Regions from separate parts of the Arthrobacter sp. D3-16 genome, predicted to be linked through region 2. Evidence: riboswitches for the same ligand, from Rfam matches in the RefSeq annotation. Region 2 holds a riboswitch; each other region holds the start of a gene.
What was found. Region 2 has a riboswitch for cyclic di-AMP ahead of M1D32_RS15170 (C40 family peptidase). Riboswitches for the same ligand answer to the same signal wherever they lie in the genome.
Positions count from the first base shown of each region.

Region 1 (9,928 bases), 1.8 Mb from region 2:
CCAGCCAAGCCATGCTCAACGTCACCACGAACGATGCCAACAACTATCTGTTGAGCACCATCGTGGACAAACTGACCACCTCTGTACACAACGCCGTTGCTGCCGATGTCGGAGAAGAAACCGCCAACCAGTTACTCACCGGCTTCGGCACCATCCACACGCAGATGGTTAAGGCAGCCGAAGGCGCCGGCCGTCTTGCTGACGGCGCTGCCACCCTCCGGGACGGGAGTGTGGCCCTTCGGGACGGGACCGCCGGGCTGAGCAGCGGAGCCGACCAGCTTTACGGCGGCCAGGTCAAGCTGCGGGACGGCGCGAACCAGCTGACCGACGGCGCTGGCCAGTTGAGCAGTGGGCTCTCCGTCCTAAAGGACAAGACAGCAACCTTGCCCGGCAACTCCCGGACACTGGCAGCGGGTGCCGCGCAGGTGGCTGCCGGAAACGCGCAGCTCAACACCAAGGTCCAGGACGTTGCCGCCCAGCTGGAGGCTGCTGACCAGGGACTTCGCATGCGGGTGGTGGAGTCGAACAACAGGCTGATTGCTTCCGGGGTCCTTACCCAGGCCCAGGCAGAAAGCATCTTGGCCGACTTCGACTCCGTGGCTGCCTCCAACCCGGTGGCTGCTGCCAAAACCAAGATCCAGACCGACGCGGCGCAGATCCAACAGCTCGCGGACGGCGCCGAGGCCGTCCGCGTAGGTGCGGCACAACTGGCTGCCGGCACCCCCGCATTGAAAGAAGCGATCACCCAGGCCTCCGGAGGTGCCGACCAGCTGCATACCGGTGCGGCGGCGCTTGCCACCGGAGAGCAGTCAGCCGTGGATGGTGCCGCTACCCTCGCCGACGGAGCCCGCCAGCTCGACGCCGGCGCAGTGCAGCTCGAGGAAGGCGCAAGTTCGGCCGCAGAGGGTTCCCGGACCTTGGCCAGTGAGATCGGCAGCGGCGCGGGGCAGGTTCCACATCCGGACGATGCGCAGAAGAGCAACCTGTCGCGGGTTATCGCAGATCCGGTAGCAGTCAGCAACGTTTCACAGGCCAAGGCCGGGTCCTACGGCGCCGGGCTGGCTCCGTTTTTCCTCACGCTCGCTTTGTGGATCGGCATCTTTATGCTGATCCAGGCAATGCGGCCCCTCACCCAGAGGGCACTGGCATCCAACGCCCGCTCCTGGAAAATCGCCGTTGGAGGGTGGCTGCCTTTCCTCACCGTCTCGGTGGCGCAGGCTACCCTCCTCACCCTGGTGGTCAACCTGGCACTGGGCCTGGACGCCGCCCACCCCGTCCTGATGTGGCTATTTATGCTGGCAGCGGCAATGGCGTTCAGTGCCCTCATCCAGGGAATCGTGGCGTTGCTGGGCTCCCCCGGAAAACTTGTGGTCCTGATCCTGCTGGTCCTGCAGCTGGTGTCCTCCGGTGGAACCTTCCCCTGGCAGACCACGCCACAGCCCCTTCACATGGTGCACGAAATCCTGCCCATGGGTTATGTGGTGGCAGGGATGAGGCACCTGATTTACGGGGCCGGCCTTTCGATGATCGTCCCCACCGTGCTGGGACTCGCGGGGTACACAGCGCTGGGACTGGTCCTGTCCACCCTGGCCGTGCGCAAGGGCAAATACTGGACGCTCAAGACGCTGAAACCGGGGATCGCAGTATGAGCGCCCCGGATCCGCGGCTTGAACCGGCTAAAAAACTCCGCCCTGCCCGGACCACTGCAACACGCCAAAAGCTTTTTGACGCCTCCATGGACCTGATCGGTGAGCGTGGGGTGGCGGGTGTGACCGTTGACGAGATTGCAGCTGCTGCAGGCGTCTCCAAGGGGACGGTTTACTACAACTTCGGCAGCAAGTCGGACCTCATTGCGCAGCTGTTGCGCCATGGCGTCGATATCCTCAAGGCCCGCCTGCTGAAGGCGCCGGGCGGCCGGGCCCGCCAGGATCCCTTGCTGGCAATGGAAGCCATGATTGGCCAGGCCATGGACTTCATGGCCGACTACCCGTCCTTCGCCCGGCTGTGGGTTAGCGAAAACTGGCGCACGCCCAGCGAATGGCAGGGGACCTTTACGCTCCTGCGGGGCGAGCTCCTGGCGGTCATAAGTGAAGCGGTGGAAAACGTTACCAAGGTCTACCCTGTGGATCCTTCCGTTGCACGGGGCAGCCTGGAAACAGCCATCTTTGGCGCGTGCTTTGTGGTGGGGCTTGACCGTCAGACCTATAACCCGGAGCGCACCCGTGATCAAAGCGTTGCAGCAATCATGGCCATCATGCGCGGCTACGTAATACAGCAGCCCCCTCCTCAGGGATGATGGTGGACATGCGTCACATGGGGAACAGCGGAAAATTCGCGGTCATCACCGGCATCGTCGCTGCCGGCCTGCTGGTCCTGACAGGCATGACGCTGGCGGAGCCCGTGTTCATGGCTTTCCTCAGCGTCCTCGGCCTGGCCTGCCTGGCCTGCCTCATCGAGGTCCTGCGACGCCGACGCTTCGTCATGCTGGCCATTGCCGGCCTGTCCACGAGTCTCGCCGTGGCGGGAACGCTGGCCTTCCTGAGCACGTGGGAGCTCGCTTTCACGGACGAGTCGTCGCTGTTCGGCACCCCGTTGCCCACTTCGGACCCGGACAACTACTTTTTCTTAGCCGCATTCTCCGCCCTGGCCGCCCTGGCAGCACTGTTCACCGGCGCTATATGGCCGGGACGCCGGCGCACTGCACAACAATCCGGCGCAGCCCGGGCTGCAGGCGTCCGCACCGCTGCCCACGGCAGCAGCAATGCCGCGAGGAGGACACCGGCACGGCAGTCCAGCGCTGGGCAGCCGCGCACCCCGTCGGGCCCGCGGGCTGCAGTGCGGCAGCCGACGTCGTCCGCGCGCCAGGCTCCCCAGAGACAAGGCGCGGCGAGGCAGGGCGCCGCAAGGCAGAGTGCCACAAAACATAGTTCCGCGAAGCAACCTCAGGGCCGCAGCGCGCCAAGGAAATAGCTTGCGCTAATGGGCCCGGGGCACCTTGAACTTGGTGATCCGTGCGTCCTGTCCGTCAAGCTCTGCCCAGGACTTTTCCGTCTCGAGGACGGTGAGCGCATTGGTGGGGTACCTCGTTGCGGCGTCCATGTAGGCATCGTGATCGGAATCGCGCGAGGCGAGGTGCATGGCAAGGTCCTGTACCCCTGGCAGGTGCGCAATCAGCATCAGCGTTGTGACGGTATCAGGTACGTGGTTGACCACGGCAAGCATGCGCAGCGCGGAGGAAGCGTAGAGGCCGTCTTCGAGCTTGGGCGTGGGTGCCTTGTCCCCGAGTTCAGAACAAACCCAGGTGCAGGTCTGGCGGGTCCGCAGGGCGCTGGAGCACAGGATGAAGTCAGGCACGATGTTGTGCTTGAGCAGCCAACGCCCGGCAAGGGGCGCCTCCCGGTGGCCCCGTTCCTCCAGCGGCCGCTCGTGGTCAGCCACGCCGCCAGGCCAATCGGCTTTGGCGTGCCGCATGATCACAAGGCGTCGAAGATGGTGCTGGCTCATCGCCCAAGCCTAAGGCACGGCCACATGCCTCCTGCGAGCCTCCGGGATGCTAGATCGAGTATTCCGGAGCGGCCCAGACAACGACCTCGGGGTGCTCGTAGAACCGGTAGCCCTGGCCGCGGACGGTGCGGACGGTGTTGGCGAGGCGGCCGAGCTTGGAACGGAGACGGCGGATGTGGACGTCGATGGTGCGCTCGTTGGGCACTTCTTCGGCGTTGCGCCACAGGCCCTCGAGCAGCTCGTCGCGGCCCACGGTGCGGGTGCCGTTCTCCACGAGGTAGTTAAGGAGTTCGAACTCTTTGAAGGTCAGGTTCAGGGATTCACCGTCGAGGTGCACTTCGCGGCGTGCGAGGTCGATCAGGACGCCGGAGGGGCGCGGCTCCTGGGGCTGCTGCGGCCGCGGGGTTTCGGTGCGCTGGCGGGTGTTGACCGTGGGGTCACCGAAAGTGGAGCGGACGACGTCGAGCGCTGAGCCCGGCGTACCGGCGGGGGCAACGGCAACAGCGGCGTAGCTTTCGGCTCCCGTTACCAAGGACTGGGCGTAGGCGCGGATTTCCTGGGCCAACTTGGCGATGGAGGTACCTGCCGCGGCGGCGGTTTCCTCGTCGATCCCCATGTAGAGGACAAATCCACGGGCGACGTTGTCATTGGCCACCGGGCGGACGGGGTTGGGCCCGGCGACTACGGGAGTGGGAGCAGTGACAGGCGCGGACTCGGCCGGCGGGACGGCGCGCAGCTGGCCGTAGGAGTTGGGGTTGTAGCCCTGGGGGCCATAACCCGAGCCGGGAAAGCTGCTTCCGGACGTGGCGGGAGCGAGCGACGTTCGTGGTCCGAAACCGGGGCGGAGGCCCGACGGCTGGCCACCCTTGGCGGCGTTACGGACAGAAATGTGGACGTATCCGGATGCAACTGACATGTAGTGCTTACCTCAATGTGAATGGCCGCCATCGCGGCTCGAATGCTGGGTTCCCCGCACTGCGCAATAAAACTGGGGAGGGACGCCCGACGCTGGGCTGGGGGGCGTATGCCGACGAACTTCATGGGGTGGGAAGTTCAGGCGTACATTCGACAACAGCGCATGTCGGCAGCAGCGGATGTGCTGGGCCAGTAGTCTGCGGCTGCAGGTGCTGTTGAGTTCTTGTTCACAATGGAAGTGTGCAGCGTAACAATGCGAACTTGCAAGTAACAATGGACGAATCAGTCCGCATTCTGAGACAAAAGCGCTTGATGTGGCGCAGATCACGATTCTGGATAATGGTCAGATTGCTGATCATTTTCCCGCTCCCGGGTCGGAAAAGCTATACGGGCTGAACTTAATTCGCCGGAACCTACTCCCTCCGTCTTTTCTTCAGGCGTACCGGGAATGCCGGAATTGCCCTCGTTTCTGCATCCCCTTGTCCAGCGGCGCCAGCATGTGGGCACGAAAATGCCTCTTCCCTGGGGCACTTGCGGTCCGGGTGCCGCCGTCGAACTCCAATCCGGGAACGGAGTCGGCTCGATGAGGGCCAGCCGCTGAAGCTCAGCAAGGTGAACCTCACGCGGCTGGTGGTTGTTACTGGAGTGGAAAGGACCGCCAAGAGTGCTGCCCTTGGTAACGGCAACGGACGACGGCGGCGTCGCGGCGGAGTTCGTAGACCATGTGTTTTCGCGCTTCGCCGGCGCAGGGGGAAGAGTAACGGTGATATCACACCCAGGACGGACAGGGTTCGCCTCGGAACTTCCCATCCGGTGATCTTGCAGCAAGGCGACGCGCCGTCATCGTGATCTCTGTTACCAAAATGTGACTTGCGCGCTCCATTCCTGTACCGTCGATTGGGTGAGGTTCGCATACGAGCCGCATATCCGGATGACGCCAAGCTCTGCCACTTCCCGGATTTCCCTTGAACAAAGGCAGAGGCGGGGGACCCACCGTCCCGGGCACTAATTGCCCTTGGGGTTAAGCCAGCACGTGATCTTTCCGTGTGGCCGGATGCCCTCATCCGAACCCGACAGCTAACTCCGCAGGTGTGAGAGGCGATCCATCATGTTCAAAACCCTGGTAAAACCGCGCCCAAAAAACGGTTCTGCACCGCATGCCGGAACAGAAAACGGCAAAATTCCTTCCTTCGGCAAGCGTGCGGCTGTGGTGGCCGCATCCTGCGCACTCCTCGTTGGAGTAGGAGCCGCTGGACAGGCCACCGAAACCAGCATCCGCGTAGCGGCCACCGAGACGCAGGCCGCCCAGGCGCAGTCGAACCTTAGCATCGAGAAGAGCGAGATTACCTCCAATCCCGCGCCTGAGGCCGCCACCCCGGAGATGGCTGTAGCCCCGCAGGCTGCCGAGCCCGCACCGGCTCCCGCTGCCGAGCCCGCACCGGCTCCCGCTCCTGAGCCCGCACCGGCACCCGCACCCGCTCCTGAGCCGGCTCCGGCACCTGCTCCCGAGCCGGCACCCGCTCCCGCGCCGGAGCCTGCACCCGTCGTCGCGGTCAACGATCCCGCCGGTGCCCAGGCTTACGCTGCCGGCCAGCTGGCGAACTACGGGTGGGCTCCTGACCAGATGCAGTGCCTGAAGACGCTGTGGACCAAGGAGTCGGACTGGACCACCACGGCCACCAACCCAAGCAGTGGCGCCTACGGCATTGTCCAGTCCCTGCCGGCGGAGAAGATGGCCAGCGCCGGTGCCGATTACCTCACCAATTACCGCACGCAGATCAACTGGGGCCTGAACTACATCCAGGAGCGTTACCAGTCTCCGTGTGGTGCACTGAACTTCCACCTGTCGAATAACTGGTACTAAAAAGTACCGGGACACCGGGGGCTTGCAGGGCCCGGACCTTTTGTAGGACCGGGCCGCCCTGCATACTGTGATCCATGAGGTTCACCACCACCGTCCAGGGCAGCGGCAACAAAACCGGCATCGTAGTGCCCGAGCATGTTGTTACGGAGCTGGGAGCCGGTAAGCGGCCGCCGGTGGTAGTAACCATCCACGGCAAAAGCTATCGCAGCAGCATCGCAGTGATGGGTGGCCAAAACCTTATTTCACTGAGCGCAGCCAACAGGGAGTTTGTTGGCGTCGTGGCGGGAGACACCGTTGACGTGGAGCTGGAACTGGATACGCAGCCCCGGGTTGTGGAGGTTCCCGAGGATCTTGCGGCGGCAATGGCTGCGGAGCCCGCGGCGCAAGAGTTCTACGTGACCCTGAGCAACAGCGCCCAGCGGCGGTACGTGGAGCCGCTGGGCGAAGCCAAAACTCCGGAGACCCGGTCGCGACGAATCGCCAAAGTGGTGGAGGACCTCAAGGCCGGAAAGAAATAACCGCCCGGCCCGACGGCATCAGGTGTTGCGGCCGGGGATGTACTGGACAGCCCACCTGTTGCCGTCGGGATCGGCGAAGTACACAAAGTGGCCCCAGTCCTGCACGTCCACATCGCTGACGTCCACCCCGTTGCTTTTGAGGTGCCGGTGTGCGGCCTCTATGTCGCTGACCACCAGTTGAAGGTTGGAGCCGGTGCCGGGAGGTGCGTCGGTGAGCCCGTCGCCGATGCATATTGAGCAGGCGGAGCCTGGAGGCGTCAGCTGGACGAAGCGGATGGAGTCCGTTGGCCGCTCATCAAAGTCGGCGTTGAAGCCCACCTTGTTCACGTAGAAATCCTTGGCGCGGTCCACGTCGGACACAGGGACGTACACAAGTTCGAGTTTCCAGTCCATCCGCACAGGCTAACGGCGGGAAGCTGAATGGAAAAGGCTTGAGGACTACCCCGCGATGCCGTAGAGGCGGTCCCCCGCGTCCCCCAGTCCGGGCACAATGTACGACTTCTCGTTGAGCTTTTCGTCGATCGAGGCCAGGACAATGGTCACGTTGGCGCCGGAGAGTTCCTCTTCCAGCTTGGCCAAACCTTCCGGGGCAGCCAAGAGGCAGATGCAGGTCACGTCTGAAGCACCGCGCTTGAAGAGGAATTTGATGGCTTCCCGCAGGGTCCCGCCGGTTGCGAGCATGGGATCAAGGACGAAAATCTGCCGGTCCGTGAGGTTTTCGGGGAGGCGCTCGGCGTAGGTGATGATGTCCAGGGTTTCCTCGTCCCGGGCCATCCCCAGGAACCCCACCTCAGCGGTGGGGACGAGTTTGGTCATGCCCTCAAGCATGCCCAAGCCGGCGCGGAGGATAGGAACCACCAGCGGAGTGGGCTTGGTGAACGCCGTACCCACAGTGGTGCTGACCGGCGTTTCGATGGTGACGGGTTCGGTGCGGACCTCGCGGGTGGCCTCGTAGGCGAGAAGGGTCACCAGCTCCTCCGTCAGCTGCCGGAAGACCGGGGACGGGGTGTTCTTGTCCCGCAGGACGGTGAGCTTATGGGCGACCAGCGGGTGGTCCACAACGAGAGTGCGCATGGGTCAAAACTATCACCCGGTTGCTGGCACTCCCCTGCCGTCAGCCTCCAGCGCCCGTCCGCGGGGAGCCGCCGTCGCTTCGGCGTAAGGTCCCGCCGTCGGACGTTGCGGACGACCCGCCGTCGCTCCTTTCCGAGGTGCCTGCGCTGCTGGTGCCCGCGCTGCCGGGGAGTGGATCCCCGCTGTGGTCCTCGCGGAGGACCGGGTGCTCGAAGGTTGGTGCCGGGCCGGCATGTTCCCGCCGCCGGATGAGGTGGAACAGCCGATGGGCCAGGATCACCATGGACACCCAAGCCAGCCCCAGGAACCACCCGGCCATCACGTCCGTCATCCAGTGGTGCCCCAGGAAAACCCTGCTGAGCCCCATGGCGATGATAAAGATTGCCCCGGTGGTGATGGCAGTGATCCTTGCCCAGAGCATCTGGAACTGAAGGCACATGATGTACACCAGGACGCCGATAACCACTGTTGTATTGAGGGTATGGCCGCTGGGAAACGATGGTGACGTCTCAAAGGGCGGTACGGCTTCGGAGTGGTCGGGGCGGGTCCTGCCCACCAATCGCTTGCCGAGGGTGGTGGCCGTGGTGGAAACAAGGGCTGCACCGCCCACGAGGACGATGGGGCGCCACGTCCGGCTCAGCAGGGTCAGCCAGGCGGTAAGGACAGTCGCGAGAATCGGCATGCCGATCCCGCCGCCCACGTTGGTGAAGGCAGTGGCGAAGGCGTCCACCTCCGGGTTCCGCAACGATTGGGAATATTCCAGTGCAGGAATATCAAGGCTTGCCAGCCCTTCCTCGTCCACCACGTCCGAGTACACCTCGGCTCCCAGCAGGGCCATGGTGAGCACCAGCGCGCCGCCGAGGATCATGGTCAGCCACAGGGCGGCGTAAGGCTTGATCCACTTGTCCACACGGTCTCGGACGGTGCTCATTGTTGCCTCCCGGCGGATATGCGTCACGGGCTCTGGGTACCTTCGAAACTATCATTGAGCCATGGTCTCCGCAGATAGCAAACACGCCGCCTGGATGGGCCTTGCCCTCGCGGAGGCGCGCCGCGCGCTGGCCACAGATGACGTGCCGATCGGCGCCGTGGTGATAGGGCCCGACGGCGTTGTGCTGGGTTCCGGCCGGAACCAGCGGGAGGAGCTGGGCGACCCCACCGCACACGCCGAAGTGGTTGCGATCCGGGAGGCGGCGGCGAGGTTGCGGGAGCTTTCAGCGGCCGGGGGCGGGAGCGGAGATGGTTGGCGGCTGGCTGACTGCACACTGGTGGTGACCCTCGAGCCATGTGCCATGTGTGCCGGTGCGATTGTCCTTGCACGGATTCCCCGCGTGGTTTTCGGCGCCTGGGACGAGAAGGCCGGCGCGGCGGGATCCGTGTTCGACGTACTGCGCGAGCGCCGGCTGAACCACTGGGTCGAGGTTTACGCGGGGGTGCGCGAAGCCGAATGCGGCGGGCTGCTGCGTGACTTTTTTCTAGGGCACCGTTCGCGGCTGTAGATGCTTGCTGGTGCTTCTTTATGCACCAATCTGTGCTTGAACTTAGCCGCCAAGGACGTCGAGCACGTGCGCAGCTGTCTCTTCCCACCCCGGCAAGCGGTTCCGCGTCTCACGTGCCGCTGCCCGCCAGGCGTCCCTGGTTGTCCCGTCCTGCAGCCAGCGTCGCAGGACCTCGGCCAGCAGGGCGGGGTTTCCCGGATCAGCGTCGGACGGAAAGGTGACGGAAATTCCGGGAAGGTGAGCGCCCTCCCCCGTTCCAGACTCCACTCCAGGCGCGGCGAAACTCAGCGCCTCCACGGCCCCTGTTCCTTGGCGTACTACCACGGGAATACCGTGGGCGAGTGCTTCTGTGACCACCATGCCGAACGCCTCAGCCCGGGAGACCAGAATGCTCAGGTCTGCGCGGTTCCATTCGTCCTCGAGCGCCTGGCCTTTCAGCTCACCGGTCAGCCGCACCCGGCTTTCCAGCCCGTGCGCGGCAATCGCGGCCCTCACCAGGCCCGCGTATTTCGGGTCTGCCTGGTCCGATCCCACGAGTGATGCCGTCCACTCAA
Region 1 is NZ_CP096437.1:767,531-777,458, reverse strand. Features, by position in the region: gene M1D32_RS03795 (YhgE/Pip family protein) at 1-1,649, shown strand, start outside; gene M1D32_RS03790 (TetR/AcrR family transcriptional regulator) at 1,646-2,296, shown strand; gene M1D32_RS03785 (hypothetical protein) at 2,314-2,970, shown strand; gene M1D32_RS03780 (SixA phosphatase family protein) at 2,977-3,504, opposite strand; gene M1D32_RS03775 (winged helix-turn-helix domain-containing protein) at 3,554-4,420, opposite strand; cyclic di-AMP (ydaO/yuaA leader) riboswitch at 5,362-5,522, shown strand; gene M1D32_RS03770 (aggregation-promoting factor C-terminal-like domain-containing protein) at 5,528-6,283, shown strand; gene M1D32_RS03765 (YdeI/OmpD-associated family protein) at 6,358-6,801, shown strand; gene M1D32_RS03760 (glyoxalase superfamily protein) at 6,820-7,194, opposite strand; gene upp (uracil phosphoribosyltransferase) at 7,240-7,875, opposite strand; gene M1D32_RS03750 (phosphatase PAP2 family protein) at 7,916-8,806, opposite strand; gene M1D32_RS03745 (nucleoside deaminase) at 8,868-9,374, shown strand; gene M1D32_RS03740 (glycosyltransferase family 4 protein) at 9,417-9,928, opposite strand, start outside.
Region 1: another riboswitch for cyclic di-AMP. It lies ahead of M1D32_RS03770 (aggregation-promoting factor C-terminal-like domain-containing protein); the one in region 2 lies ahead of M1D32_RS15170 (C40 family peptidase).

Region 2 (9,928 bases):
GCAAGGCCCAGCCCACCACCTTGTCCACAGCGTTATGGCGGCCTACGTCCTCCCGGAGGCACATAAGCTCCACGCCGCCGTCGTCCTGGATCCTGAACAGCCCGGCCGCATGCACGCCGCCCGTATCCTCGAAAAGGCGCTGGGATTTCCGCAGCAGGCCCGGCAGGGACGCGAGGAGCCCGGCATCGATGGTCAGGGGATCCGCGGCGGGACTGTAGTGCGAGGACTTTTGGACGGACTCCACCGAGTCGGTTCCGCAAATGCCGCAGGAGCTCGACGTATAGATGTGGCGGCCAATGGACGGAACAGTAACATCGGGCCGCAACTGGACCTCAACCACATTGAATGTCTGGACGCCGTTTTCATCCTCCCCTGCGCAGAAACGCAACGACACGAGCTGCTCAGAGGTCCAGATGATGCCCTCCGACACCAGGAAACCGGCCACCAGGTCAAAGTCGTCACCCGGGGTTCGCATGGTGACGGAGAAGGAGAGCTGCCCCAACCGGATCTCCAGCGGCTCCTCTACGGCGAGGACATCCTCACGGTGCCGTACCGGGAACTCGAGCGCCTTCGGAGAACCGTCGAGCACATACTTATGCACCTTGCGGCGCTGGGTCACGCGGCCCATAGCCACCCCTGCCTTTTCATACGTCCATCATGACAACTGCGGGACCGGGATACCAGCGGGTGCTGGGGCCAGGGATCGTCTTCAGCCAAGAAGCGCGCTCCAATCCACGGGGCCGCCGGCCGCCGCTTTGCCGGCCGTCCTGCTTGCCCGCGCGGCTTTCCTCGGCTTGGCTTTGCCGGCAGACTCCGCGGCCGGCGGGATGGGTGGTCCCCAGGGCAGCGCGAACGCCGGCACCGGATCGCCGAGCTGGACCCCGTGCGGCGGCACCGCCATCACGCCCGCCGCCGACGCCAACCCGCGCATCATGCCCGGGCCCGTGTGCTGCGCCGGGGAGGCCATGCCATAGAGGAGCCGGAACGGCATCAGCCGGGTGCGTCCTGGATCGGGTTCGATGGTGCTTCCGCAGGGTACTTCCTGGATTTCGGGCAGGCTGCCGTGGCCAAGCGCGGCGAGCAACGGGGCCCCCACCGTGCACAGGGCCATCATTGCGGCGAGGGGGTTCCCCGGGAGGCCGAGTACGAAGCGGCCGTCCGGCAGTTCGGCCAGGACAGCGGGGTGGCCTGGCCGCATCGCGATCCCGTCGACGACGAGCCGCCCGCCCAGCTCCGCCACCGCCTGCCGGAGGTGGTCCGTGCCTGATCGCCCTGTCCCGCCAGTGGTGATAACGACGTCGGCCGGCAGGTCCGGAGCGCCCGGAGCCTCCGGCACCACGTCTTCCAGGGCGGCGAGCCACTCCTCATAGGAGTCCCCGATCCTCTGCTGTCCCCCCGCTATTCCTCCCAGCATGCCCACCACGGCCGGCAACTGCGGACCAAAGGTATCGCGTACCTGGCCGGGATCCGGAACTCCCTGCCCTATCACCTCGCCACCGGTCAGCAGGAGCCGGACCAGGGGTTTCCCCTGGACCTGCAACTCGTCGTAACCCGCCAGGGCAGCCACCGCGAGATGGGCCGGGTTGAGGTCCGTGCCTGCCTTGACAAGGATGTCCCCGGCCATCGCTTCCTCCCCGGCTTTCCGGATGTGCTGGCCGTTCCGCGGCTCGCCGGGCTTGGCGGTTCCCCCGGTCATCAAGACAGGCAGGCCGTCGTCATCCTTGCCCAGCACGGCGCTCTCGCTGCGCAACACCGCTTTACCCCCGGGAGGAATGAGACCGCCGGTCACGATGGGGCTGGCCTGGTGCGGCGCCAGCCGGTTGCCCGGCTCCACCAGGATCCATGGCCCGGTCCCGTTAACCGCCCAGCCATCCATGGCTGAGGACGCGTAGTGGGGCATATCCTGCAACGCCACAATGTCCTGGTCCAACCTGCGGCCCAAGGCCAGGGCCAGGGGAACCGGCCCGGCGGGAATCGGGGTGGCTGCATCAAAAGCCGCCTGCCGGGCTTCTTCCCACGTATGGTCCAGATGCTGCGGCTGGTCCAGATGCTGCGGCGCTTCCGGCAGGTCGCTTGGACTCCGTTCTTCCCCGGGTTCCTCGGTCATTCGCCGGGAGTCCCGGCGGCTTCAGCATCGTAGTCCGCAGCCAGGGAACGTGCCACGTCAAGCGCCCCTTCCATTGACGCGGCATCTGTGCTGCGCCCGGACGCCGAGGCCAGGCCGGCAGCGTAGCCGGCGATGAAGGTGGTGAGGGGCGCCGCGGGCCGCACAACGGAGTGGGCAGCGACGCCCGCGAGTGCGAGGATGGCATTGACGTCCACCTGGACGTCCTCAAGCTCATAAGCTTGGAGCAGGGACCTGCACCATTCCTCCAGCGTTTCATCCTGGCTTTTCACGAACTGCCTCCCAATTTAATTGCTGCCGTTCCGGTCCTGGCCCTCGTCCCGGCTTCCGGCGTCAACTCCAAGTGCGGCGGCATCATCCCAGGTATCCACATCGGCAGTGGAGCCTGCAGGGACGGTGACAAGCTGCACGTCAAGACTAGCAAGGAGCGCCCGCATGGAACCGTTGGTTAAGGCACCGCGTAAGGCCAATTCCCGCCCTGCCTTTTTTAACATGCTCGTGCGGTAAAACCCCGCGAGCTGCTGGGCCCTGCCATCTTCGGAGCACGCGATGATTGCGTCGGCCCTGGTCTCCCCCGACTCCAGTGCCTTGGCCAGCACCTGCACGGCAGCCGAGACCCGGGGCATATCGCATGCCAGCACGAGGGTGTAGGCAGGTTCGCTTGCGGCTTGGGCGAGGGCCTCCAGACCGGCGGCCACCGCGGCGGCCGGTCCTGCGAACTCCGGCTGTTCCCGGCAGGAAATCACCCCTGCCGGCAGGGCGCCGGGTTCCGGACCAACCACCACTGTGCGCGTTGCGCCGGAGGCCGCTGCAAGCGCCCGCTGCAGGAGGGTGTCACCGTGAAAGACCAACTCTTGTTTGGGTACGCCCCCCAGTCTCGAGGACCGGCCTCCGGCCAGGATCAGGGCGTTGAAGTACAAGCGGTCTTGTTCCACCCTCCCAGCCTAGTCGGGCGACGGCGGGGGCAACGTACTCAGGGCGGCAGCTTGGGCCAGCACGAAGCCGGCAGCCGAACCAGGGGATCAGGCAGCACGCTCGGGCAGGAGGAACGGGTCCCACGCGGGCGTGGGCTTCTCGAGTTCCTTAATCTGCCAAATGGTGCCATGAGGAGGCTCCGGGACGAACCGCAGCTTCCAGCCCATCTCAGCCGGCGTGTGGTCGCCTTTGAGGTTGTTGCACCTCAGGCAGGCCGCCACCAGGTTTTCCCACGATTCGGCTCCCCCGCGTGACTTTGGGTGAACATGATCGATGGTGTGCGCAGCTTTTCCGCAATAAGCGCACTTGTGCCCGTCACGTCGAAGCACTCCGCGCCGGCTGACAGCGGTGGACTGGTTATATCTGGGCCGGATGTAGCGGTTCAGGAGGATCACGGACGGGCGGCCCAGGATCTCCTGGGGGCCCACTACGGGATCGTCCCCTTCGGCCACGACGCTCGCCTTGCCCGTGAGGACAAGCACCAGCGCCCGGCGGAAAGTAATAACCGCCAGCGGTTCATATCCAGCATTCAGAACGAGAGTGCGCATGCACGTACCTCTTCACGGCCGCACCCGTCAGGGGCACGAGGGCCGGCTGCCCTCGGCATGTCCGGGCTATGGATCGACACCACAAGAGTAAACAAAGAAGTGCACTATCGGCTAATAGCTGGAGCACGCGCCGCCGTGTCCGGCCGACATTCGGTGGCGCCTCGCCGCATCCAGTAGCCGTCCGGAGCTGCCCAGACGGTTAACGGAACAGGACCCCTGCCGCAAAGCAGGGGTCCTGGGCCAGTGTTGTTCAGCGGCGCTTCCGGGCCGCCGTTTTATCAGCTGACGCGGATGAACACCGGGCCGGAGCCAACGTTGGCGCTGAAGACAACGGTCTGGTTACCGTTGTAGCCGCCGTGGACCGCCTGGCCGTTACCAGCGTAGACAGCTACGTGGGCCATGCCGGCGCCGCCGTCTGCGTAGTAGATCAGGTCGCCCGGCTGAGCTTCAGCAGCGCTGACCGTACGGCCAAGGGAGAGGTAGCCTGCAGGCCAGTCGTGGAAGTTGATGCCCACGGCAGCCAAAGAGTTGGTCACCAGCATGGTGCAGTCCTGCATAACGCCAAGCTGGGCGTATGCGGCGGACAGGATGGCTGCACCCTTACCGCTGGCCGAGGCAGGAGCGGCGGGGGCTGCCGGAGCAGGAGCCGTGGCGGTTACCTTTGCGACAGCGGCGGTCCTTGCGGCCGGCGCAGGAGCCGGAGCGGCTTCCTGGACTTCAACCTCGGGCTCCGGAGCTTCAATAACGGGAGCCGGCGTGGTGGTCACAGCAGGCTTCTCGAAGGAGATGGCAATGGTGGAAGCGGCGGAGATCGGAGCCTCGACCGTTGACTCAACTTCCAGGTTGGAGGCCTGGGCGGAGTCACGCTGGACGTTGGCGTCAGCAGCGTTGGCAGCGAGGCCGCTGGTCAGGACCAGGCCGGAAGCGGCTGCGATAACAGCTGCCTGGCGTCCTACGCCGCCGGCGTTCCCGCCGACAGCTTTGGCAATGATGGCGAGCGAGTTGGTTTTGGTGACCTCGGCGCGGTGCCGTGCGGTTGCACGAGTAGTCATCAGTTCTCTCTTTCGTTTTCCTTTAGACCGCATGTAGGCAGCCAAAGGCGTTTGGACGCGCCGGCATCTTGGGGGTACGCCGGCACGCCCCGAACGGGGATGTGTGTGATTTAGCGAAGAGCGTGTTTTGGGCAAAGAAAAAGCCCTTGGACCCTGGGGTCGAAGAACTAGTTCATAGTGAAAAACGAGGAAGAGCCGGTAGCAGCTACCGAGTGCAGCAGCGTTCCCTGGGACGGGTTCAAGGCGCTGATCATCATGCCGTTGCCGACATAGATGCCTACGTGCGCGCCGCCGTTCTGCATGACCAGGTCACCCGGCTGAGGCGTGGAGGTGGGCTTCATTGCAGTCCACGCGTTGACGCGGGGGATGCTGATGCCGGCCTGGGCGTAGACCCACTGGGTGAAGCCTGAGCAGTCCCAGCCGTTGGGGGTGGTGCCGCCCCAAACGTACGGACGGCCAATGCCGGTGTAGGCGATTCCCGCGATTCCGGAGGTGGAAGCGGAGGCAACGGTTTCAGTGGGCTTCTCGGCGGCGGTTGCCGGAGCGGCTGCGGTGGCAGCCGTGGCAGCGGTGGTTGCCGTTCGGTTGGCGGAGGCAGTTGACTGCGTACGCACCGTTTCGACGACCTTGGGCGCCGGAGTGGTCTTGACCACGGGGCGCTCGAAGGAAACGGTGGCCGTGGGTGCCGCAGTGACCGCGAGGGCGCTCTGTGCGGATCCGGACTCGGTGGAGGCGGAGACACCAGCGGTGGTGTCCGCCGCATTGGCCGGCAGGCCCATGGTCAGGATGAGGCCGGACGCAGCTGCGATCACTGCAGCCTGGCGACCTACTGTCCCGGCATTGGCACTAACAGCCTTGGACATGGAGTCCAGGGGGTTGGTACGAACCGGTTGCGCACGGTGGCGCGCAGAATTATGGCGTGAAGACACGAAGGTAGCCTCTCCCAATGCCTACGAGGTGAGCTGTCGGATTCGGATGGGAGTCACCCGGCCGCGCAGCTTCCTGGGAAGCTTCTGCGACTTAACCCCAAGGCCTTCAAAAAGCTGAAGGCCAAAATTGGTTCCCCCGCCCCTGCCAGACGATGAAATGCGAACGGACCTTGAGCGGTGGCAGAGTTAGGCAATCCGCACAAGAGCGTCAACTTCGGAAAAGTTGACGCGAGTTAGACGGTACAGCAGTTTTGCGTGAATGTCACATTCAGGTCACGGCAAGTCAAGATCATTCGATAGCTCACCGTCACTTGACTAAAGCCAGCCGGTCGGGTCAACAACTTCGCCGTTGACCTGTACCTCAAAGTGGAGGTGGCAGCCGGTGGAGGCTCCAGTGGTCCCGCTGAGGGCCACAACGTCCCCACGGGACACCGTCTGCCCCTCCTTCACGCTGAAGGATGACAGGTGGTTGTAGGTGGTCTCGAGGCCGTTGCCGTGATCCACCACCACACGGTTGCCGCCACCGTACTGGTGCCACCCGGCGAAGGTGACTGTTCCGGTAGCTGCAGCAAGTACAGAGGTGCCGCACTGGGCCACATAGTCCTGTCCCCGGTGGAAGTCGCCGGAGCCTCCGGTAATGGGACTGACCCGGTACCCGAAGGGCGAAGCAGTGGTCAAGGCAGAGAGCGGGGCACCAAGGCTTCCAGCGGAAGCGGCGCGGGTGATGGCGCCGGCAGACTGAGCGCTGAGAAGTTGCTTCAGCTTGCCATCCGGGTCCGCCTGGGTAACCACAGCAGAGCGGCTGAAGTCGATTTGGGCGCCAGCTTCCGCGGAAACCTGGGGCTGGGGCACAACAGCGGACGCAGCCACAGGAGCGGAACCGGAGGCGTCGGTGGCCATCACTGGACTGGTAGCCGGCACCGTCACGGTGAGTACCAGTCCGGTGGCAGCGAGGGCGATGCCGGCCTTTTGGCCGATGCCGCTGGCAGCAGCGAATTCAGTGATCTGACGGAAGGGACCCCGACGGCGGCGCGCATCACGGTGCGGATCGCGGGGGCGTTCCGAGGTGATGACTTCGACAACAGGCGGTGTCGAAGCAGGGACCGCCGCGCGGCGGCGTCCCCTGGAATTCTGCATGGTCAAGAAGGGTTCCTCTCTGGAAAGCCTGCGAAGTTAGCTGTCGGATTCGGGTCAGAGAGTTCAAAGACCCGGTCCGCCGTAAGCAAGCTTCGGCACAGAGATATCCCCGGAGGAATCCTTCACTGGAAGAGGCTTGCTGCTGACGGACTTCACCCCAAGGCAGTCCCCCGCTGCCGCTTGTGGTTCCCCCGCCTCTGCCAGTTACGACTGGTGCTCCTGATCCGCTGGCAGAGCTCGGCTCCAGATCAGGTAACGCTTTAATATCAACGCTTGGTTCAACTATAGATGCTTAAGGCCCAAAGTAACAATTCCGTTATCATTGCGTAACGGCCCTCACATGGGGTACCGGGCTCGTCCGTGGCTTTCTAGCTGATCGCCACGAAGACGTGCGCGGCAACCTCCGGGGGCAACTCCAGCGCCCCTTCGATTCCGGGAACCCGGACCGAAATGTAGTCACCCACCCGCTCCAGCGATACAGCGGCACCCGGCCGGATGCCGCCCTCATCGAGCTGGGAGAGCAGTTCAGGCTCTACCTGGATGGGCTCGGCAAGCCGGCTGATGGTCACCACTGAGGCGGGACCGTAGGATTTCATCGCCTCAAGAAGGCTAATGGCTCCATCCGCGAAACCCAGGGACGCCACGCCACCCAGGGCAGCAAGGCCCGGAATCGGGTTCCCGTAGGGGGACTCGGTGGGGTGGTTCAGCAACTCGTAAATGCGCCGTTCCACCCGCTCACTCATCACGTGCTCCCAGCGGCAGGCCTCATCGTGGACATAGGCCCAGTCCAGCCCGATCACATCGGCGAGAAGGCGTTCGGCCAGGCGATGCTTGCGCATTACTTCCGTGGCACGCTTCCGGCCTGTCTCGGTCAGCTCAAGGTGGCGGTCGCCCGAGACCACAACGAGCCCGTCCCGTTCCATGCGTCCGATGGTCTGGGAGACGGTGGGACCGGAGTGGCGCAGCCGCTCGGCAATACGCGCACGAAGGGCAACAATGTTCTCTTCCTCGAGCTCCAGAATGGTCCGAAGGTACATCTCCGTAGTATCGATCAGATCCGTCATCCAGCTCAGCTCCTCGAGCACAGTACCTAGCGTTGTCCCACCGTATCGCCTTCACCGCGACGTAGTCCGTGGAAAAGCTTAGCCTATTTTGACTTTGTCCTAATAGTTCGCGTGGGTGCGGGCGGACCGTCTCATTGGCTGGACTATGGCGGTTCCGGTTCCCGCCCATGAAGCGGTTCAGGCAGAATGAGGGAGGCCCTGGTTGCAGTCGTTCCCGGCTGCCGGCCACCAACACCCGACCGGACAAAAGCCATGTCCACGCCGAAATTGGAGCACCCGTGAGCGAAACCAGCATCACTATTCCCGCCGACCTCCTGCCCCAGGACGGACGGTTCGGCGCCGGGCCTTCCAAGGTCAGGCAGGAGCAAATTGATGCGCTGTCCGCGGCCTCGAAGAACATCCTGGGCACGTCCCACCGGCAGGCCCCGGTCAAGAACCTCGTTGGTTCCGTCCGCGAAGGTCTCAGCCAGTTCTTCCGTGCCCCCGAGGGCTACGAAGTGGTCCTGGGCGTTGGCGGCTCCACGGCTTTCTGGGACGTGGCGAGCTTCGGCCTGGTTGAAAACAAGGCGCAGCACCTTTCCTTCGGCGAGTTCGGCTCCAAATTTGCCGCAGCCACCAACAACGCGCCCTTCCTGGACTCCTCGTCCATCATCAAGTCCGAACCGGGCACCCGCCCTTCAGCCAAGGCCGAAGCAGGGGTGGACGTTTACGCCTGGCCCCAGAACGAGACCAGCACGGGGGTTTCAGCGCCGGTTAAGCGTGTTGCCGGTGCAGATGAGGGTGCCCTGGTGCTGGTGGATGCCACCTCTGCCGCGGGCGGGCTGGACGTGGACGTGGCGGAAAGTGACGTTTACTACTTCGCTCCGCAGAAGAATTTTGCCTCGGACGGCGGCCTCTGGCTTGGGCTGTTCTCCCCCGCCGCCCTGGAACGTGTGGCGCGGATCAAGGCGGGCGACCGCTGGATTCCGGATTTCCTGGACCTGCAGACCGCAATTGACAACTCGCGCTTGAACCAGACCTACAACACTCCATCACTGTCCACGCTGGTAACGCTGGACGCACAGGTGCAGTGGCTGAACTCCAACGGCGGCCTTGACTTCGCTTCTTCGCGCACGGCCGATTCTGCCGGCCGTATCTACAGCTGGGCTGAGGCTTCAGAGTTCGCAACCCCCTTCGTAACCAATCCCGATGAGCGTTCAAACGTCATCGCAACCATCGACTTCAATGAATCCGTGGATGCAGCAGTGGTCGCCAAAGTCCTCCGCGCCAACGGCATCGTGGACACCGAGCCGTACCGCAAGCTCGGCCGCAACCAGCTGCGCATTGCAACCTTCGTGGCCATCGAACCGGCCGATGTTTCCGCGCTTCTTGCCAGCATCGACTATGTGGTGGGCGAACTGCGCAAGTGATCGGGACTGCGCGCAGCTAACGTGGCTGACGTAACGCCCCAGTCTTAACGTACGACGGCGCCGCCCGGGTCCTGCCCGGTCGGCGCCGTTTGCGCGTCCTGGCCCAGTTTCCTTGCTGGGCGCGGTTGTTCTCTGTGCCCTAATCTGCCAAGGAGGCGTGGCCTGTGGGCTGCTCAGGCACGTCGGCTTCATCAACCTGTGCCTGGTCGTCCTGGGCCTGGTCAACCTGGGCCTGATCGTCCAGGTCTGCAGCGACCAGGGCTCCAGCCTCCCCATCAACAGGCTGTGTAGTACCAGGCTGTGTAGTAGCAGGCTCGGCGGCGTCGGTTTCCGACACATCAGGGTGGGATGCACGTACATCAGCCTGCTGCGCACCGGCGTCGGGCGTGGCGGCTTCCGGCTCGTGCGCCCGGTCCTCACCGCGCCCCGATTCCTGTTCCTGTTCCTGTTCATCCTCGGGCCGCACCCGCTCGGCCCACGGAACCCATTCGGGGGCGAGGATGGACTCCTCCGATGGCAAGAGGCCGAGCTCGTTGACCGTGACCACCTTGGACCGCGAATTCCGCGTCAGCACTGCGAACCACTGCCAGCCGGCATAGCCGGGCAGCCTGCATTCAAAGAGGTGAGTGACCAGGCGGTCGCCTTCGGTCTTGGCCGCCAGGTGCTCCCCAATGTCCGACGCTGCGGTG
Region 2 is NZ_CP096437.1:3,240,678-3,250,605, forward strand. Features, by position in the region: gene fdhD (formate dehydrogenase accessory sulfurtransferase FdhD) at 1-628, opposite strand, end outside; gene M1D32_RS15145 (molybdopterin molybdotransferase MoeA) at 710-2,107, opposite strand; gene M1D32_RS15150 (DUF6457 domain-containing protein) at 2,104-2,397, opposite strand; gene mobA (molybdenum cofactor guanylyltransferase) at 2,413-3,060, opposite strand; gene M1D32_RS15160 (HNH endonuclease) at 3,148-3,648, opposite strand; gene M1D32_RS15165 (NlpC/P60 family protein) at 3,927-4,700, opposite strand; gene M1D32_RS15170 (C40 family peptidase) at 4,868-5,563, opposite strand; cyclic di-AMP (ydaO/yuaA leader) riboswitch at 5,634-5,816, opposite strand; gene M1D32_RS15175 (M23 family metallopeptidase) at 5,945-6,766, opposite strand; cyclic di-AMP (ydaO/yuaA leader) riboswitch at 6,777-6,988, opposite strand; gene M1D32_RS15180 (metal-dependent transcriptional regulator) at 7,135-7,830, opposite strand; gene serC (phosphoserine transaminase) at 8,109-9,239, shown strand; gene M1D32_RS15190 (DUF3027 domain-containing protein) at 9,379-9,928, opposite strand, start outside.

Region 3 (9,928 bases), 1.3 Mb from region 2:
CAACCCAGATCACGCGCATCTGCCTCACCCACGTCCATGGTGACCACTGTTTCGGCCTTCCCGGCGTGCTGTCCCGCATGGCGCTGGACGGTGTGGCCCACCCCGTGCACCTGCACTACCCGGCCTCCGGCGAGGACGTGGTCCGTTCCCTGGTGTCCATCAGCTCGCCCGGGATAGACCTGCGGCTACACCCGCACGGCACGAGCGGGACTGTTGCAGAAGGCCTGGAGGTCCGGCCGCTAAAGCACCGCATCGAGACCTACGGCTACAGGCTGGTGGAACCGGATGGCCGCACCCTGCTGCCCGAGCGCCTTGCCGCAGCAGGGATCACAGGGACCGACGTCGGACGCCTCCAGCGTGAAACCACCCTGGCCGGCGTCCACGTTGACGATGTGAGCGTTCCCCGGCCGGGCCAGCGCTTCGCCTTCATTATGGACACTGCCCCCTGTACGGGCGCGGAGGACCTGGCGGACGGCGTCGACCTCCTCGTTGCGGAGTCCACCTTCAGCGACGAGGACGCCGCGCTCGCCGACCAGTACCGCCACCTCACCGCAGGGCAGGCTGGAGCGCTGGCCGGCGGCGGCAATGTCGGGACTTTGGTCCTGACGCACTTTTCGGCAAGGTACGACGACGTCAGCGGGTTGGGTGTCCAGGCCGGCGCCCGTGCCGCCCGGGCAAAGGTCATCACCCCGCACGACCTGCAACGGATTGCCTTTCCCAAGCGGCGGCGTTGGCAGCAACACCCCATCCTGACGGGTGGAGAGGGCCGGAGCTGATTATTGCCAAACCCAACCATCAGGTAGAGAGTGAATTATCCGGTATGCACCCCGGGCGCACCCGCCCACGTGTTGTGGAGGTCGACAATGAGCAAAACTTCCGAAGAAGTCTTCGACGCTACTCCTGAAGGAAAGGAACCCGAACTTAAACGGGTCCTTGGCCCCAAGCTCCTCCTGCTCTTCATTGTTGGCGACATCCTCGGCGCAGGCGTATACGCAGTCACAGGAACCATGGCAGGAACGGTGGGCGGCATCGTGTGGCTGCCGTTCCTCCTGGCCTTCGTGGTGGCCACCCTGACAGCCTTTTCCTACCTGGAGCTGGTCACTCAGTATCCGCAGGCCGCCGGTGCCGCCCTTTATACACACAAGGCATTCGGCATCCACTTCGTCACTTTCCTGGTTGCCTTCGCCGTGGTGTGTTCCGGCATCACCAGCGCCTCCACTTCGGCCAACGTCCTGGCCCAAAACCTGTTCGGCGGGTTCGAGATCAACGGATGGATGGGGGTTCCCGGGCAGGGTGTCATCACCGCAGTTGCGATGGGCTTTATGCTGCTCCTCGCCGCCATCAACCTCCGCGGTGTAGGGGAGAGCGTCAAGTTCAATGTGGTGCTCACGCTGGTGGAGATGGTCGCGCTGTGCATCGTGATCGGCGTCGGCTTCTTTGTGATGTCCCAAGGGACGGGGAACCCGGGCGAGATCTTCGTCTTCAACGACTACCAGGACAAGGGAATGTTCCTGGCCGTTACCGCAGCCACCTCCATCGCATTCTTCGCCATGGTGGGCTTCGAGGACTCGGTCAACATGGTGGAGGAGACGCAAAACCCTGAGAAGATCTTTCCCCGAACCATGCTTACGGGCCTGGGTATTGCGGTGCTGCTGTACATGCTAGTGGCGGTCTCAGTGGTGAGCGTCCTGTCGCCGACGGAACTTGAAGGTATCAGGGAAGCCGAGGGCGCTGCCCTGCTGGAAGTGGTGCATAAAGGCTCACCCGATTTCCCGATCGACAGGATCTTCCCGTTCCTGGCGGTCTTTGCCGTGGCCAATACGGCGCTGATCAACATGCTGATGGCAAGCCGCCTCATTTACGGCATGGCACGCCAGCGCGTCCTGCCACGTGCCCTCGGGAAAGTCCTGCTGGTCCGCCGCACGCCGTGGGCAGGCATCCTCTTCTCAACCGTCCTGGCACTGGGGCTCATCCTGTACGTGACCAGCGATCCGGAAAGCAACATCGTGGCCAACCTCTCCGGCACCACCGCCTTCCTGCTGCTGTGTGTCTTCACGGTAGTGAACGTGGCGTGCGTGGTGCTGCGCCGCAAACGGGACCCCAACCGGAAGGTGTTCTTCACCTCGCCGGGGCAACTGCCGCTGGTGGCCGCCCTGTTGTGCGCCTTCCTTGCCGGTCCGTGGGTTGGCCGGAACGTCATTCAGTACCAGATTGCCGGTGGGCTCATGGCCATCGGCGTGGTGCTCTGGTTCGTCACATGGCTGATCAACCGGAAAACCAACCAACAGGAAAGGCCTAACCAATGACAGCTGCCGCAGAATCAACTGTCACCTTTGACGGACGCTTTGCCAGGGAACTGTCCGAGCTCGCTGTTCCTTGGCAGGCAGAGGAAGCCCCCGAGCCGAAGCTGCTCATCCTCAACGACGCACTGGCAAGGGAGTTGGGGCTCGATCCGGAATACCTCCGGTCCCCGGAAGGCGTACGGCTCCTCCTGGGGAACCACGTTCCGGAGGGATCGACGCCGGTAGCCCAGGCGTACGCCGGCCACCAGTTCGGCGGCTACTCGCCACTGCTGGGCGACGGGCGTGCCCTTCTTCTCGGCGAGGTGACCGACAAGGAGGGCAGGCTACGGGACGTGCACCTGAAAGGTTCCGGCCGCACGCCGTTCGCCCGCGCCGGGGACGGCCGCGCCGTCGTCGGACCCATGCTCCGGGAGTACGTCATCAGCGAGGCGATGCACGCCCTGGGCATCCCCTCAACGCGATCCCTTGCCGTCGTTGGCACCGGCCGCCCCGTCCGCCGCGACACCATGCTTCCCGGGGCAGTGCTCACAAGGGTCGCCAGCAGCCATCTCCGTGTGGGCAGCTTCCAGTACGCAAGGGCCACCGAAAACATGGACCTCCTGCGCCGATTGGGGGACCATGCGATCCGCCGCCACTACCCGGATGCCGTCAAGGCGGAAAACCCCTACCTCGAACTCTTCGAACGGGTGGTGGCCGCCCAGGCGTCGCTGGTGGCGCAGTGGATGCTGGTGGGCTTCGTCCACGGCGTCATGAACACGGACAATATGACCATTTCCGGAGAAACCATCGACTACGGGCCCTGCGCCTTTATGGACGCCTTCAATCCGGCCGCGGTCTACAGCTCCATCGACGTCGGCGGGCGCTATGCGTACGCCAACCAGCCCGTCATCGCCGAATGGAACCTCGCCCGCCTGGCCGAGGCAATGCTGCCCCTCTTCAACGAGGACCAGGAACAGGCCGTGGCCCCTGCCGTGGAGGCACTGGGGAAGTTCCGCCGCCAGTACAGCGATGCCTGGTTCGCCGGCATGAAAACCAAGCTTGGATTGGCAGAGGCCCCAGCGGGAACCCCTGAGGCTGAAGAAGCCTCGGAGGTGGTGGACGGGCTGGTGGCACTCCTGAAGGATGGGCCGGTGGATTACACGTCGTTTTTCCGGAACCTGGCTCATGCGGCAAGGGGAAATGAACGCCCGGCCCGCGGCATGGTCCTTGACCTTGCTGCCTTCGATTCATGGGCGGAGCGGTGGCGTGCCCAGCAGCCCGACGCGGCCTTGATGGACCGCGTCAACCCCGCCTACATACCCCGGAACCACCTGGTGGAGGAAGCGCTCGCCGCAGCAACGGAGGGAGACCTCGAGCCCTTCAACCAACTCCTCGACGTGGTCCGCGACCCCTTCCACGAGCAGCCGGGGCGCGAACGTTACGCCGAGGGAGCACCGGAGGACTTTGGCAGCTACCAGACCTTCTGCGGCACCTGAGCACGCCCGGCATCTGCTGGCCTACAGCCAGGAGAACCGGGCGCCAAGACGGCAACAACAAAACAGGGGCGGCAGTCGGGAAATCCCGTCTGCCGCCCCTGTTCGGGTGGTGTGACTACGCTACGCGGACGAAGGAAGCGCCGCTGAGCCAGCTAATGGAGTGGACTTCGGTCTTGAAACCGTCCACGCCACCGCTGACAACCTGGCCGTTGCCGGCGAAGACGCCGACGTGGCCCGCGGTGATCACCAGGTCACCGGGAGCAGGGGTGCCCACGGTGGTGCCGTACTGGTAGAACTGGCCCGGGGCGAGGTCGCCAACGCTCTTGCCCACGGCGCGGAGAGCCTTCTCCACCATGGCGGTGCAGTCCTGCTGGACGCCCAGCTGGCCGTAAGCGTTCGCCAGGATGGCTGCGCCGGTGCCGGTGCCGGTGACTGCGGGAGCTGCCGGAGCAGGTGCTGCCGGAGCAGGCGCCGCCGTGGAGGCGTAGGACAGGTTCATGCCGGTGTTTGCAGGAGCAGCAGCAGCCTTGGCGGGAGCCGGAGCAGCGGCCGGAGCGGCTGCCACGAAGCCAGCGCCGGGGATCTGGATCTGGTCGCCGGGGTAGATGATGGTGTCGATCGACAGCCCGTTGGCGGACAGAACATCATTCAGGGCTACACCGTTGGCGGCCGAGATGGCGCCCAGGGTGTCGCCGGAGACTACGGTGTGCACGTTGGCTGCAGCTGCTGCGGGGGCAGCCACTGCAGCAGCCGGTGCTGCATAAGCCTGCGTGTTGGTGGTCTCAGTGGTGTCCGGACCGGTGACGCCTGCGTGGGCAGGGGCGCCAACACCGAAGGCAATGCCGGAAGCTGCGGCTACGGCGAGCGCCGGGCGGCCAAGCGACTTGGCTGAGACAGCCAGGCCCTGGAGCGCGATGGAGCGGGCCGGAGTCGCGCGGTGACGGGCGGTGGTGGAATTTTTTGACACGGTTGATCGCCTCTCCCATGCCTGCGGGGTGAGCTGTCGGGTTCGGGTTGGAGATACCCGGCCGGAAGTAACTCCGAAAAAACGGAAGCACTATCGACTTAACCCCAAGGCCTCGTATGAGGCCGCGGAAACTTGGTTCCCCCGTCCCTGCCAGCTGGAAACGATTGAATCCCGGTTCAGTGGCAGGGCTCGGCATACTGACGGGAATGTCCCGTCTGAGAGGGACACCTGAAGACCATAGCCTGATTCCGGACACATTGTCACGTTTGGGTAACATACGAGGTGCGCCTATCGTATTTAGCCATCGACTAGATTCATCTCCCATGCCCGCCTGACCACGCGAAATAGGCGCGCCGCGCAGACTGCGGTGTTCTTTGTCACAAAGTCATAAAGGCGCCCTGAAAACGGCCTGTTGGCGGCGTCACCTGGTATGCGGCCACCGAGTTGGACGGGTTGAAAGCCACCGCGGCGTTCTATGGGCCCGCCCCTGACACGGGCAAAGTGCCGGACATCAAGGCCGCCGTTTTCGGGGTCTACGCTGAACGCGATCAACGCATCACTGGCGCGATGCCTGCCCTGAAGGACGCGCTGGCAGCCACTGACGTAGTCCATCAGCTCACGGTCTACCCGGGCCGACACGCCTTCCACACCGATACCGGCGACCGCTATAACGAAACCCAGGCTCCGGCGGCATGGAACGACACCCTGGCGTGGTTCGGCCGCCACCTCTAGGAGCGGCATGCGCGGCTGGCGTGCGGAAGGCGGATGTTTCTCCGCTCCATAACGAGAAACGCCGGTTTTCATTGACGGCTCGCCGTGCGCCGCCCCAAACCGCCCGGTGGCGAGGAACTGGTCCTGACGCCGCGTAGGCTTTTGCCATGCCCGACTTTGAACGGTTCCGGATCCTGCTCGAGGAGGAGCGGGAGCGGAAAGTGGCGCTCCTGCCGGCCCTCCGTGCAGACATCGCCGCCGCAAATTCAGCGCGCCAGGACTCGAACGTGGACGACGAACATGACCCGGAGGGCTCCACCATCGCCTTCGAGCTGTCCCAGGCGTCCGCCCTGCTGAAGCAAAGCAGCGCAGGGCTTGACCAGGTGGACGCCGCTTTGGCTCGAATCGCCGACGGCACCTACGGGACCTGCGCCGTCTGCGGGGAAGCCATCGCCGAAGGCAGGCTCGAGGCACGGCCATGGACCCCGTTCTGCATCCGGCACGCATCGGCAGGCCGCAGCCGGTGAGCAACGGCGTGGAGCAGATAGCGGCTGCTGCAGGATTCATTGACCGGACGCTGCAGAACGAGGGGTCCTGGTATCGGGCGGACGACGTCGAGAGCCGGCTGGGCGGGCAGCTTGCCTCCTACGGCTCCTCCGTGGGTGCTGTGCGCGGAACCGTCCGCGACGCCCTGCGGAAGTACAAGAACTTTGACCACGACGCCGTGGTACAGCTGGCATCCGCCCTGTGGGGCCAGCCCCGGCCCGGCTCCAGGCCGGTCTTTGAGCGCCGGCTCGCCGCCGTGGTGCTCCTCCAGTCCAAGGTGCCGCTCCTGCGCCATTCGGACCTGACCCGGATCGAAGGCTTCCTGCGGTCTGCCGGTACGGGCGAACTGACGGAGCCCCTGCTGGCTGACGTTGTGGTGCCGTTCCTGGCACGGCTCGGCGGGCGTGACCGGCAGCGCGCACATGTTGTCCTCGCCCGCTGGCGGACGGACCCCGACGGCGGGCTGCGCAGTGCCGCCGCCTTCATCGGGCAGCAATCCACCCCCGAACCCCCACCACAAGGAGACACGCATGAACGATCCCTATAACCTGGACCGGTTTGTCGCCGGGCAGGACAGCGGCGGAGCATACGATCAGGCCCTGGCGGAACTGCAGCTGGGCAGCAAATCCGGCCACTGGATGTGGTTCATCTTTCCGCAGATCGCGGGCCTGGGCCACAGCGAGATGTCCCGCCGGTATGCCATCAGCTCCGTTGCCGAGGCCCGGGAGTACCTGGACCATCCGGTGCTGGGCCCGCGGCTGCTCGACTGCGCCCTAGCCGTCACCAACCATGCAGGCCGCCCTGCGGAGGACATTCTCGGCAGTATCGACGCCCGGAAGCTGCATTCGTCCATGACCCTTTTCCTCCGCGCAGCTCCCGGGGAAACCGTCTTCAAAACCGTGCTGGCCCGGTTCTTCGATGGTCAGCCCGATGCCGCTACCGATGAGCTGCTGGCCGGCAAGGACGAACAGTAGGCCAACTCAAGCACGGACGGCGGCGCCCTGCGCAATTGCGCAAGGCGCCGCCGTCGGGGCCCGTTTGTTGCCTGCTACGGTGAGGGGCTGCCGCCGTTGACGTTCAGCGTTTCCCCGATGACGTAGCTGGACTCAGGTGATGCCAGGAAGACATACGCCGGGGCGAGCTCTGCCGGCTGGCCGGCCCGGCCCAGGGGGGTGGATTGGCCGAACTCCGGCAGTTCCTCCTTGGGCTGGCCGCTGCTGACCTGCAGCGGCGTCCAGATGGGCCCCGGAGCTACGGCGTTGACGCGGATGCCCTTCGGCGCGAGCTGCTGGGCGAGTCCCTTGGTGAAGTTGTTGATGCTTCCCTTGGTGGTGGCGTAGTCCAGCAGCGTGGGGGACGGGTTGTAGGCCTGGATGGACGTGGTGTTGATGATAGTTGACCCTGCCGGCATGTGCGGGAGGGCAGCCTTGGTCAGCCAGAACATCGCGTACACGTTGGTCTTCAGGGTGTGGTCGAACTGCTCGTCCGTGATCGCGGTCAGTTCCTCCTGCGCCACCTGCTTGCCGGCATTGTTGACCAGGATGTCCACCCCGCCGAGCACGGCCACTGCGGTGTCAACCACTTCGCGGCAGACGTTCGGGTCCTTCAGGTCCCCGGGGACCTTGACAGCCTTGCGGCCGGCGGCCTCGACAAGTCCCGCGATGCGGGCTGCGTCCTCTTCCTCCTCCGGCAGGTAGGACAGGACGACGTCGGCCCCCTCGCGGGCGAAGGCGATGGCAGTGGCCGCCCCGATTCCGGAGTCGGCGCCGGTCACGATAGCCTTCCTGCCGTCCAGCCGGCCGGTCCCGCGGTACGTGTTCTCGCCGAGGTCCGCTTTGGGCTCGAGCTCAGCGTCCAGCCCCGGCTCTGGCTGGTGCTGCTCCGGTGGAGAGATTTTTCCGTAGGCGGTTACGGGATCGCGGAAAGTGTACTGGTCCGTCATGGTGGTCCTCCTGTTGGGTAGGGGTGGAACACGGCAAAACTAAGCATGCTTACCGTTCCAAGCCTAGGCACTCCGGCCCGTCCCTGCCAACCCGCAGTGCACTACTGCTTCAGCCAAGTTCCGAGTCCCGGCGGACCTCCACCAGCCTGACATCCCGCAGGCTTCCCGAGTCCACCACCGCCGTGATGTACGTGCAGGCAGGCTGGCGCCGCCGGTCGGTGGGGGAGCCGGGGTTGAGCAGCCGCAGCCCCCCTGGCGACGTGGTATCCCACGGAATGTGGCTGTGCCCGAAGACCAGCACATCGGCGTCCGGATAACGTGCCTCGCACCGGGCTTCCCGGCCTTTCGCCTGGCCGGTTTCGTGCACCATGGCGAAGCGGACACCCTCAAGTGTGGCGGTGGCCGTTTCGGGCAGCCGACCGCGCAGGTCGGGGCCGTCGTTGTTGCCGTAGACACCAATCAGGCGGCGGCTGCGGCGCTCTAGCTGGTCCAGCAGTTCCGCCGTCACCCAGTCGCCGGCATGGAACACCACATCGGCGCTTTCGACGGCGGCCCACAGTTGCGCCGGAAGTGCCTTGGCGCGCTTGGGCACATGGGTATCAGCGAGCAGGAGAAGGTTCAGCGGCATGGGAAAATCCTGCCATGCCGCCCGGCCACGAAGGTCCTTTCCTTTGGCATTGTTCCTCATGGCGGGCAGTCGTAATCTGGGGCTGGAGGTGATAGCCATGGAGGCTGCACAGGGTGACAGGATCATCGTTCACGGAAGGACCGTCGGGTCCACGGACCGGCACGGGGTGATTCTCGAAGTCCGCGGCCAGGGCGGAACGCCACCGTACCTGGTCCGCTTTGACGACGGCCACGAAACCATCATGTACCCCGGCGGTGATTTCGCCGTCGAACGCGGCAACGCGCACTAGCGCCGCAGCCAGTGATGCACCGTTTCCGGTCCACCTGTCAAACTGGAGCGATGGATCACTCACTGACTTCCACACCGTCTTCCACCCCGCCTGTCCGTACCGGCCCGCGCGATCCCGGTGACGCCTGGGTTGATGGGGAACATGGACGGTACTGGGGCAGGTTCGGCGCGGCCGGGGTGCTCGCCTACGACCCCGGCAAGGGTGTGCTCCTGCAGCACCGTGCCATCTGGAGCCATAACGGCGGAACCTGGGGACTGCCCGGCGGGGCGCTCCACAAAGGCGAGGATGCCGTTGTTGGCGCGCTGCGTGAGGCCTACGAGGAGGCCGCGGTGCCCCCGGAGAGCGTTGCCGTGCTGTTCACCTCGGTACTGGACCTGGACTACTGGTCCTACACCACGGTGGTGGTGCTGGTGAAGGAGCCGTTTGATCCGGTGATCAGCGATCCGGAGAGCATTGAACTGCTGTGGATTCCGCTGGCGGACGTGGAAAGCAAGGAGCTGCACCCCGGGTTCGCGTCCGCGTGGCCGGACCTGCGGGAGCGGCTCGTTTCCGGCACTTAGCCGGGACGCCCGTCAGTAGTCGGGGCCGTATTCGGCGTGGACCAGGATGGGCAGGTGGTCCGAGTTGCCGCGCGGGAGGGTCTCCACGCTGGTGATGTCCAGCCCCAGTGACGTGGCGAAATCGAAGTGGCCCTTGAAGACCTTGTAGCGGGTATACGTGCGCCGGTTGCTCAGCGAGAGCGCATAGCCCGAGTTCTTCATGTGGACGTGCAGGTTCTTGGTGAAAAACGGGTAGTTGAAATCTCCCACCATCAGCGTCATCAGTCCCTTGCCCATGCTCAGGAGCTCCGCGTGGGCGGCGTGGATCTGCTTCCGCCGCAGTGAGTTGGAGGCCGTCAGGGGGGCGGCGTGGAAGGAACCGATCACCAGTTCGTGCTGGGTCTCGTTGTCCATCACGCGGGTCCCGATGAGCCGTTCGTGAGCCGGTGCCAGCACGCGGTCATGCATCGACTTCTTCAACGCGAAGGACTGGGTGTCCAGGGCGGTGAACCGGCTGGTGCGGTAGTA
Region 3 is NZ_CP096437.1:1,911,039-1,920,966, forward strand. Features, by position in the region: gene M1D32_RS09175 (ribonuclease Z) at 1-776, shown strand, start outside; gene M1D32_RS09180 (APC family permease) at 864-2,306, shown strand; gene M1D32_RS09185 (protein adenylyltransferase SelO) at 2,303-3,778, shown strand; gene M1D32_RS09190 (C40 family peptidase) at 3,894-4,745, opposite strand; cyclic di-AMP (ydaO/yuaA leader) riboswitch at 4,749-4,911, opposite strand; gene M1D32_RS09195 (dienelactone hydrolase family protein) at 5,199-5,477, shown strand; gene M1D32_RS09200 (TraR/DksA family transcriptional regulator) at 5,624-5,983, shown strand; gene M1D32_RS09205 (DNA alkylation repair protein) at 5,935-6,549, shown strand; gene M1D32_RS09210 (DUF1810 domain-containing protein) at 6,533-6,976, shown strand; gene M1D32_RS09215 (glucose 1-dehydrogenase) at 7,051-7,944, opposite strand; gene M1D32_RS09220 (metallophosphoesterase family protein) at 8,054-8,572, opposite strand; gene M1D32_RS09225 (DUF1918 domain-containing protein) at 8,670-8,861, shown strand; gene M1D32_RS09230 (NUDIX domain-containing protein) at 8,912-9,421, shown strand; gene M1D32_RS09235 (endonuclease/exonuclease/phosphatase family protein) at 9,434-9,928, opposite strand, start outside.
Region 3: another riboswitch for cyclic di-AMP. It lies ahead of M1D32_RS09190 (C40 family peptidase); the one in region 2 lies ahead of M1D32_RS15170 (C40 family peptidase).